Prochlorococcus marinus str. MIT 1214: one gene and its partner. The protein of the gene in region 1 interacts with the protein of each later gene in a pairwise test. Links are inferred from orthologs where the notes say so. Each region holds a gene or a part of one and is shown in the gene's direction. Other genes may lie near its edges.

Region 1 (3,324 bases):
ATAAGCCACTACCGCCTACAAGTACAGTTAACTTTCTCTTTTTTAATTCACTCTCAATAGACAATCTGGCTATTGATTGAAAATCATGAAGATTGATTGGTTCAGATGGTAAACAAAGATCAATGAGAAAATGTTTTACTTGTTTTTGTTGTGCTGCTGTTGGCTTTGCAGTCCCAATATCCATATCAATGTAGATTTGGCGAGAATCAACATTATGAATATTTGAATTGATTTTTTCTGCAATATCAATTGCAAGCTCAGTTTTTCCACTAGCCGTTGGGCCCATAATGGCTATTACAAGAGGCTTATTATTGGGTTGCATGATGTTCTTTGAGGGGGTTTAGTAGCAGTAATTGCATGAAATTAGATTTTTTTGATTTGATTTTGAAATTTTTCCTAAAACTTTCCTTAATACCAATGTAAATTGAGGTTTCGGCTAATGCTCGTATTAAAGACAACCTTGCCTGTTTGCTGTTATCCGAATGAGTAAAGATTCAAAAGTCCAAGCGGCTTATGGTGCTGAACAGATCCAAGTATTGGAAGGTCTTGAACCTGTAAGAAAGCGGCCTGGAATGTATATAGGCTCAACTGGGTCTAAAGGACTTCATCATCTTGTATATGAAGTCGTTGACAATGCAGTAGATGAGGCTCTTGCTGGGCATTGCGACCAAATCACAATTTCACTTTGTGAGGATGGATCAGCATCTATCTCAGATAATGGCCGAGGAATTCCAACTGATATTCATCCTCGTACTGGCAAAAGTGCTCTTGAGACAGTTCTAACTGTTTTGCATGCAGGTGGAAAGTTTGGAAGCGGCGGTTATAAGGTTTCTGGAGGTTTGCATGGCGTTGGTATTTCCGTTGTGAATGCTTTAAGTGAATGGGTGGAAGTGACAGTTCGAAGGCAGAAGAAAGTGCATTTTCAGAGGTTTGAAAGAGGCTCATCAATAGGAAGTTTACAATCTGAGAATCTGCCAAAATCAGATCAAAACATTACCGGCACTACGGTTTGTTTTAAACCTGATGATCAAATTTTTACTGATGGAACATCCTTTGAATATGGAATCTTATCTTCGAGACTTAGAGAATTAGCCTATTTGAATGGTGGAGTGCGTATCGTATTTCGTGACGAAAGAAAGAAGTCATTAGATTTTAATAAGCAGCCTCATGAAGAAGTTTATTTTTATGAGGGAGGTATTAAGGAATATGTGGAATATATGACTAAAGAAAAAGATTCCTTACACCCAGAAATTATTTATGTTAATTCTGAGAAAGATGGGGTTCAAGTTGAAGCAGCAATGCAGTGGTGCGTTGATGCTTATTCGGATAGCATTCTAGGATTTGCTAATAATATTCGAACTATTGATGGAGGAACTCATATTGAAGGACTAAAAACAGTATTAACTAGAACTTTAAATTCTTTTGCAAAGAAAAGAGGCAAAAGAAAAGATGGAGATTCGAACTTGGCTGGAGAAAATATTCGAGAGGGATTAACAGCTGTTCTTTCTGTAAAAGTTCCTGACCCAGAATTTGAAGGTCAAACAAAAACTAAATTAGGTAATACTGAAGTACGTGGAATTGTCGATAGCTTGGTTGGTGAGTCTCTTAGTCAATATTTAGAATTTAATCCGGGTGTAATTGACTTGATCTTAGAGAAAGCAATTCAAGCTTTTAATGCTGCTGAGGCAGCAAGAAGAGCTAGAGAACTTGTTCGTAGAAAAAGTGTATTAGAAAGTTCTACATTGCCAGGTAAATTGGCTGATTGCAGTTCTAGAGATCCCTCAGAATCAGAAATTTATATTGTTGAGGGTGATTCTGCAGGCGGTTCAGCTAAGCAAGGAAGAGATAGAAAATTTCAAGCAATTTTACCTTTGAGAGGAAAAATCTTAAATATTGAAAAAACTGATGATGCTAAGATATACAAAAATACAGAGATTCAATCTTTAATCACTGCTCTAGGTTTAGGGATAAAAGGAGAAGATTTTGAAGTTAAGAATCTCAGATATCATAGAGTAGTAATAATGACTGATGCTGATGTTGATGGAGCCCATATTAGAACTCTGCTTTTGACTTTCTTTTACAGATATCAAAAGGCTCTTGTCGAAGGTGGATATATTTATATTGCTTGTCCTCCTTTATACAAGGTAGAAAGAGGAAAGAATCATACTTATTGTTATAACGAATCAGATTTGCAAAAAACTCTATCTAACTTTGGAGAAAAGGCTAATTATACAATTCAAAGATTTAAAGGATTAGGTGAAATGATGCCCAAACAACTATGGGAAACTACTATGGACCCTTCAACAAGAATGATGAAAAGGGTTGAGATAGAAGATGCTTTGGAAGCAGATCGGATATTTACAATTTTAATGGGAGATAAAGTTGCACCAAGAAGAGAATTTATTGAAACTCATAGTGTTGAGCTGGATTTAGCTACTTTAGATATTTGATGAATTTAATTAGCACTTTTATAGTTTGGACATGGCTTTTAGGCATTGCATTGATAGTTCCAACCACATTGCCAGCTGGAGGTGCGCAACAATCAAATATTCAGCATAGAGAGAATAATATTAATTCGCCTATAATTGCATTAAAAGAACTTAACTTGCTTTCTTCAGCATCTAATCATTCATCTGTTTTAGCTAGAGTAAAAGCAGGAACTCCTATAAATGTTATTAAAGTGTGGGAGAGCAATGATAAGGGGATTTGGTTACTAGTTAATGTTCTTAGACAGGATCACTATCAGTTCTTTTATAAAAAAGGGTGGGTAAATCTTAGTAATGTTTGATCAATTGCAAGATATTTTTTTAATTTCTTGTGGGGCAATATTAGGCGCTAATATTAGATTTATAATTTATGAAAAATTAAATAAAATAGATCTAATTAATGATTTTCGTATATTACTAATTAATACTTTAGCTTCTTTTTTTCTTGGTATTTTCCTTTCTGTGCTACCGCGGATTAGCTATTATGATTTTTCTTATCAATTACTATTATTTTTTTCAATTGGTTTATTAGGAAGCTTAAGTACTTTCTCTACATTTGTTTATGATTTATATAAAATTTTGATAAAGTTTAAATTTGTGAGTGCATTTAGACTATTTTTTATTTCTGTTTCTTTAGGAACAATTGCTTTAGCGCTTGGCTTTTTTTTAGGTCATAAATAATGGATAATATGATGAAAAACAATAGTTTTTTTTTCATTTCAATAGGAGCGATACCTGCGGCTATCTTGAGATGGCAAATTGATGAAATTTTTATCGTAAATATTATTGGTTGTTTTTTATTAGGCTTAATAAACGGTTCGCTTATTTCTAGAAAATA
Region 2 (3,568 bases), 570 kb from region 1 along the record:
TCTTTCAATCCCACCGATTTCCCAGTTGGTTTTTGTGATTTCTGGGTCAACTGTCCTTCCTCCTGGAACTAATGCAATTTCATCAATTCCATATGCTCTTCGAACAGTTTTGGTTCGTCCTAGTTGAATATTCACCCCTAAATTTTGTAAGTTCTCGTCAAACTACCAACTGAAGTGCCAAATTGAGCAAATGTTGGGAATAGATAATCAAGATTTTTTGTTTTTTCTGAATTAACTTGCTGATTTAGGAATTCTATGAGGGGTTTTTTTATCATTTGTTTGTAGTCGTTGATCTTGTTAGAGGTGTTTTACTTTCAGTTATATGGTTATTTACTTTAAAAGGTTTATTAATGCTCGAATATTCTTATAATTGGTAAAACCCTTATATATGGCTGATCCATTGGGACCTAATAGTACTGGTCCCGGGGAATCCGACGATCGGATCATACAGACTGACTTAAGAAACGAAATGTCGCGTTCCTACTTGGAATACGCGATGAGTGTAATAGTTGGAAGAGCTTTGCCTGATTCGAGAGATGGACTTAAGCCAGTTCATAGAAGGATTCTCTATGCGATGTATGAACTGGGATTAACTAGTGATAGGCCATACAGAAAATGCGCTCGCGTGGTTGGAGAAGTTTTAGGTAAATTCCATCCCCATGGTGATACTGCCGTTTATGACGCTTTGGTCAGAATGGCGCAAGATTTTTCCATGCAGATGCCTCTAATTGATGGGCATGGGAATTTTGGTTCTGTTGATAATGATCCCCCTGCTGCAATGAGATATACAGAATCCAGATTGCAATCTTTAACCACTGATAGCTTGCTTGAAGATATTGAATCTGAAACAGTTGATTTTGCGGATAACTTTGATGGATCTGTTCAAGAACCAACAGTCTTGCCGGCAAGAATTCCGCAATTGTTATTAAATGGTTCGTCTGGAATAGCTGTAGGTATGGCAACCAACATACCTCCTCATAATTTGGTCGAATTGATTGATGGATTGATGGCTTTAATTTCTAATCCTCAGCTAGAAGAAATAGAGTTGATGAATATAATTAAAGGCCCAGACTTTCCAACTGGCGGTCAGATACTTGGCAGAAGTGGAATTAAGGAAACATATCTTTCTGGTAGAGGATCAATCACAATGCGTGGAGTCGCTGAAATAGAAACTATTGAAAATCCAGGGAGACCAGATAGGGATGCAGTGATAATCACTGAACTTCCTTATCAAACAAATAAAGCAGGATTAATAGAAAGAATAGCTGATATGGTCAATGATAAAAAACTTGAAGGCATTGCAGATATTAGAGATGAAAGTGATAGAGATGGAATGAGAATTGTTGTTGAATTAAGAAGAGATTCATATCCTCAAGTTGTTTTAAATAATTTATTTAAACTTACTCCTTTACAGACTAATTTCAGTGCAAATATGCTTGCATTAGTTAATGGTGAACCTGTTATATTGTCACTTAGAAAGATGTTGCAAGTATTTTTAGATTTTAGAGTTGAAACCATTAAAAAAAGAACTAAATATCTTTTGAAGAAGGCTGAGAGTAGAGATCATATATTATTAGGATTATTATTAGCTTTAGATCAGCTAGATGAGATAATTAGTCTTATAAGATCTGCCTCTGATTCCGCTACTGCTAAAAGGAAATTACAAGAATTGCATGGTTTAACAGATATACAATCTGATGCTATTTTGCAGATGCAGTTAAGAAGGCTGACAGCTTTAGAGGCGGATAAAATAAGACTTGAACATGAGGATTTAGTTGAAAAGATAATAGATTTAAAAGATATTTTAAATAAAAAAGAAAGGATATTTGAAATAACAAATATTGAATTAAATGAAATAAAAGAAAAGTACAATACCCCTAGGAGAACCAAAATTCTTGAACTTGGTGGTGGACTTGAGGATATTGATTTAATTGCTAATGAAAGATCAGTAGTTTTGTTAACTGAGACAGGCTATTTAAAGAGGATGCCTGTTAATGAATTTGAAGCAACAAGTCGAGGTACTAGAGGTAAAGCAGGTACGCGAAGCCAAGGAGAGGAAGAGGTGAAAAAATTTATTAGTTGTAATGACCATGACAGCCTCCTACTTTTTAGTGATAGAGGAGTTGCTTATGCTCTTCCTGCTTACAGAGTTCCTCAATGTAGTAGAACTGCAAAAGGTACTCCTATAGTTCAATTACTCCCAATTCCAAGGGAAGAAGCTATTACTTCATTACTTTCTGTGAGTTCTTTTGATGATGAAAACTATTTATTGATGCTTACTAGGGGGGGCTATATAAAAAGAACACCTCTTTCAGCTTTCAGCAAGATTAGAGCAAATGGACTTATCGCAATAGGATTAGAAGGTGGTGATGCTTTGACTTGGGTTCGGTTGGCTGAGTCTGGGGATAGTGTTTTGATTGGTTCTAAAAATGGAATGACTATTCATTTTAGATTAAATGATTCTGAATTACGCCCTTTAGGCAGGTCAGCAAGAGGTGTTAAGTCAATGAATCTTAAGTCTGGAGATTCTCTTGTAAGTATGGATGTTTTATCTACTGAGTTAGCTGATCATGTTGATAAAAGTGAAGAAGAAGAACTACACGATGAATCATCAGAATCTGAAGGACCTTGGGTACTTGTTGCTTCTGGAAGCGGCCTAGGGAAAAGAGTACCTGTGACACAATTTCGGTTGCAAAAAAGAGCAGGAATGGGTTTAAGAGCAATAAAATTCAGAAAAGATGGAGATGAACTTGTAGGTTTAAGGGTTTTAGGTAAAGGAGAAGAATTATTGTTAGTGAGTGAAAGAGGAGTAATTGTAAGAACTAGTGCGGATAAAATCTCTCAACAATCTAGAGCTGCAACCGGTGTAAGAATTCAGAAGCTTGATAATGGTGATAAGTTGTCTGAAGTTGTTTTAGTCCCACCAGAGCAAAGTAATGATGATGAAGAAAAAGAATCATCTACAACGAATGAATCCATAAATACTATTGATCCAACGTCAAAAAATTGAAATTGAATAATTCCGATGTATTAGTTATGGGAGCAGGACCAGCGGCTCTTTGCATAACTGCTGAGTTAGTACAACAAGGACTTGATGTTCAGGCAATTGCGTCTAAGTCTCCTTTAGAACCTTGGCCAAATACTTATGGGATTTGGGCATCAGAACTTGAGTCTCTAAATATGCAAGAATTATTGAAATATAGATGGAAAGATACTGTCAGCTTCTTTGGAGATGGATTAACTAAAAAGGGCAATAACTTTATAAATCATTATCTTGATTATGGTCTTTTAAATTCAATTAATTTTCAAGAGGCTCTCCTTGAGAGATGTAATGGACTTGCATGGCAAGTAGAAACTGTAAAAAATATCGATTTTAGGGAAAGAGAAACCGTTGTGATTTGCACTACCGGGAAAAAATATTTCGCTAGGATTGTTATTGATGCAAGCGGTCATAAAACGCCTTTTATTAGACGACCTAAGCATGATCAAATAGCTAAGCAGGCAGCCTATGGCGTGGTTGGAAAATTTAGTTCTGCCCCTGTAGAGAAGAATAGTTTTGTATTGATGG

The links. Proteins that work in one complex are often made in the same cells at the same time.
Region 2: the proteins of gyrB (region 1) and gyrA interact in binary tests that used the Escherichia coli proteins (3 or more experiments, as listed by UniProt). The link is inferred for Prochlorococcus marinus str. MIT 1214 from one-to-one orthologs.

What each region holds. Positions count from the first base shown.
Region 1 is NZ_CP114777.1:1,198,007-1,201,330, reverse strand. Bases 1-2,966 are described here. They hold gyrB (DNA topoisomerase (ATP-hydrolyzing) subunit B), read left to right. Parts: upstream 1-482; coding sequence 483-2,450; downstream 2,451-2,966. Other genes in these bases: O5639_RS06905 (fluoride efflux transporter FluC), read left to right, coding at 2,781-2,966; O5639_RS06910 (hypothetical protein), read left to right, coding at 2,450-2,788; miaA (tRNA (adenosine(37)-N6)-dimethylallyltransferase MiaA), read right to left, coding at 1-322. In the rest of the region: more of O5639_RS06905, read left to right, coding at 2,967-3,167; O5639_RS06900 (fluoride efflux transporter FluC), read left to right, coding at 3,176-3,324. UniProt on the Escherichia coli protein: DNA gyrase negatively supercoils closed circular double-stranded DNA in an ATP-dependent manner to maintain chromosomes in an underwound state.
Region 2 is NZ_CP114777.1:627,075-630,642, reverse strand. The notes cover bases 1-3,210. They hold gyrA (DNA gyrase subunit A), read left to right. Parts: upstream 1-388; coding sequence 389-3,010; downstream 3,011-3,210. Other genes in these bases: crtL (lycopene beta cyclase), read left to right, coding at 3,007-3,210; O5639_RS03920 (GuaB3 family IMP dehydrogenase-related protein), read right to left, coding at 1-135. In the rest of the region: more of crtL, read left to right, coding at 3,211-3,568. UniProt on the Escherichia coli protein: A type II topoisomerase that negatively supercoils closed circular double-stranded (ds) DNA in an ATP-dependent manner to maintain chromosomes in an underwound state.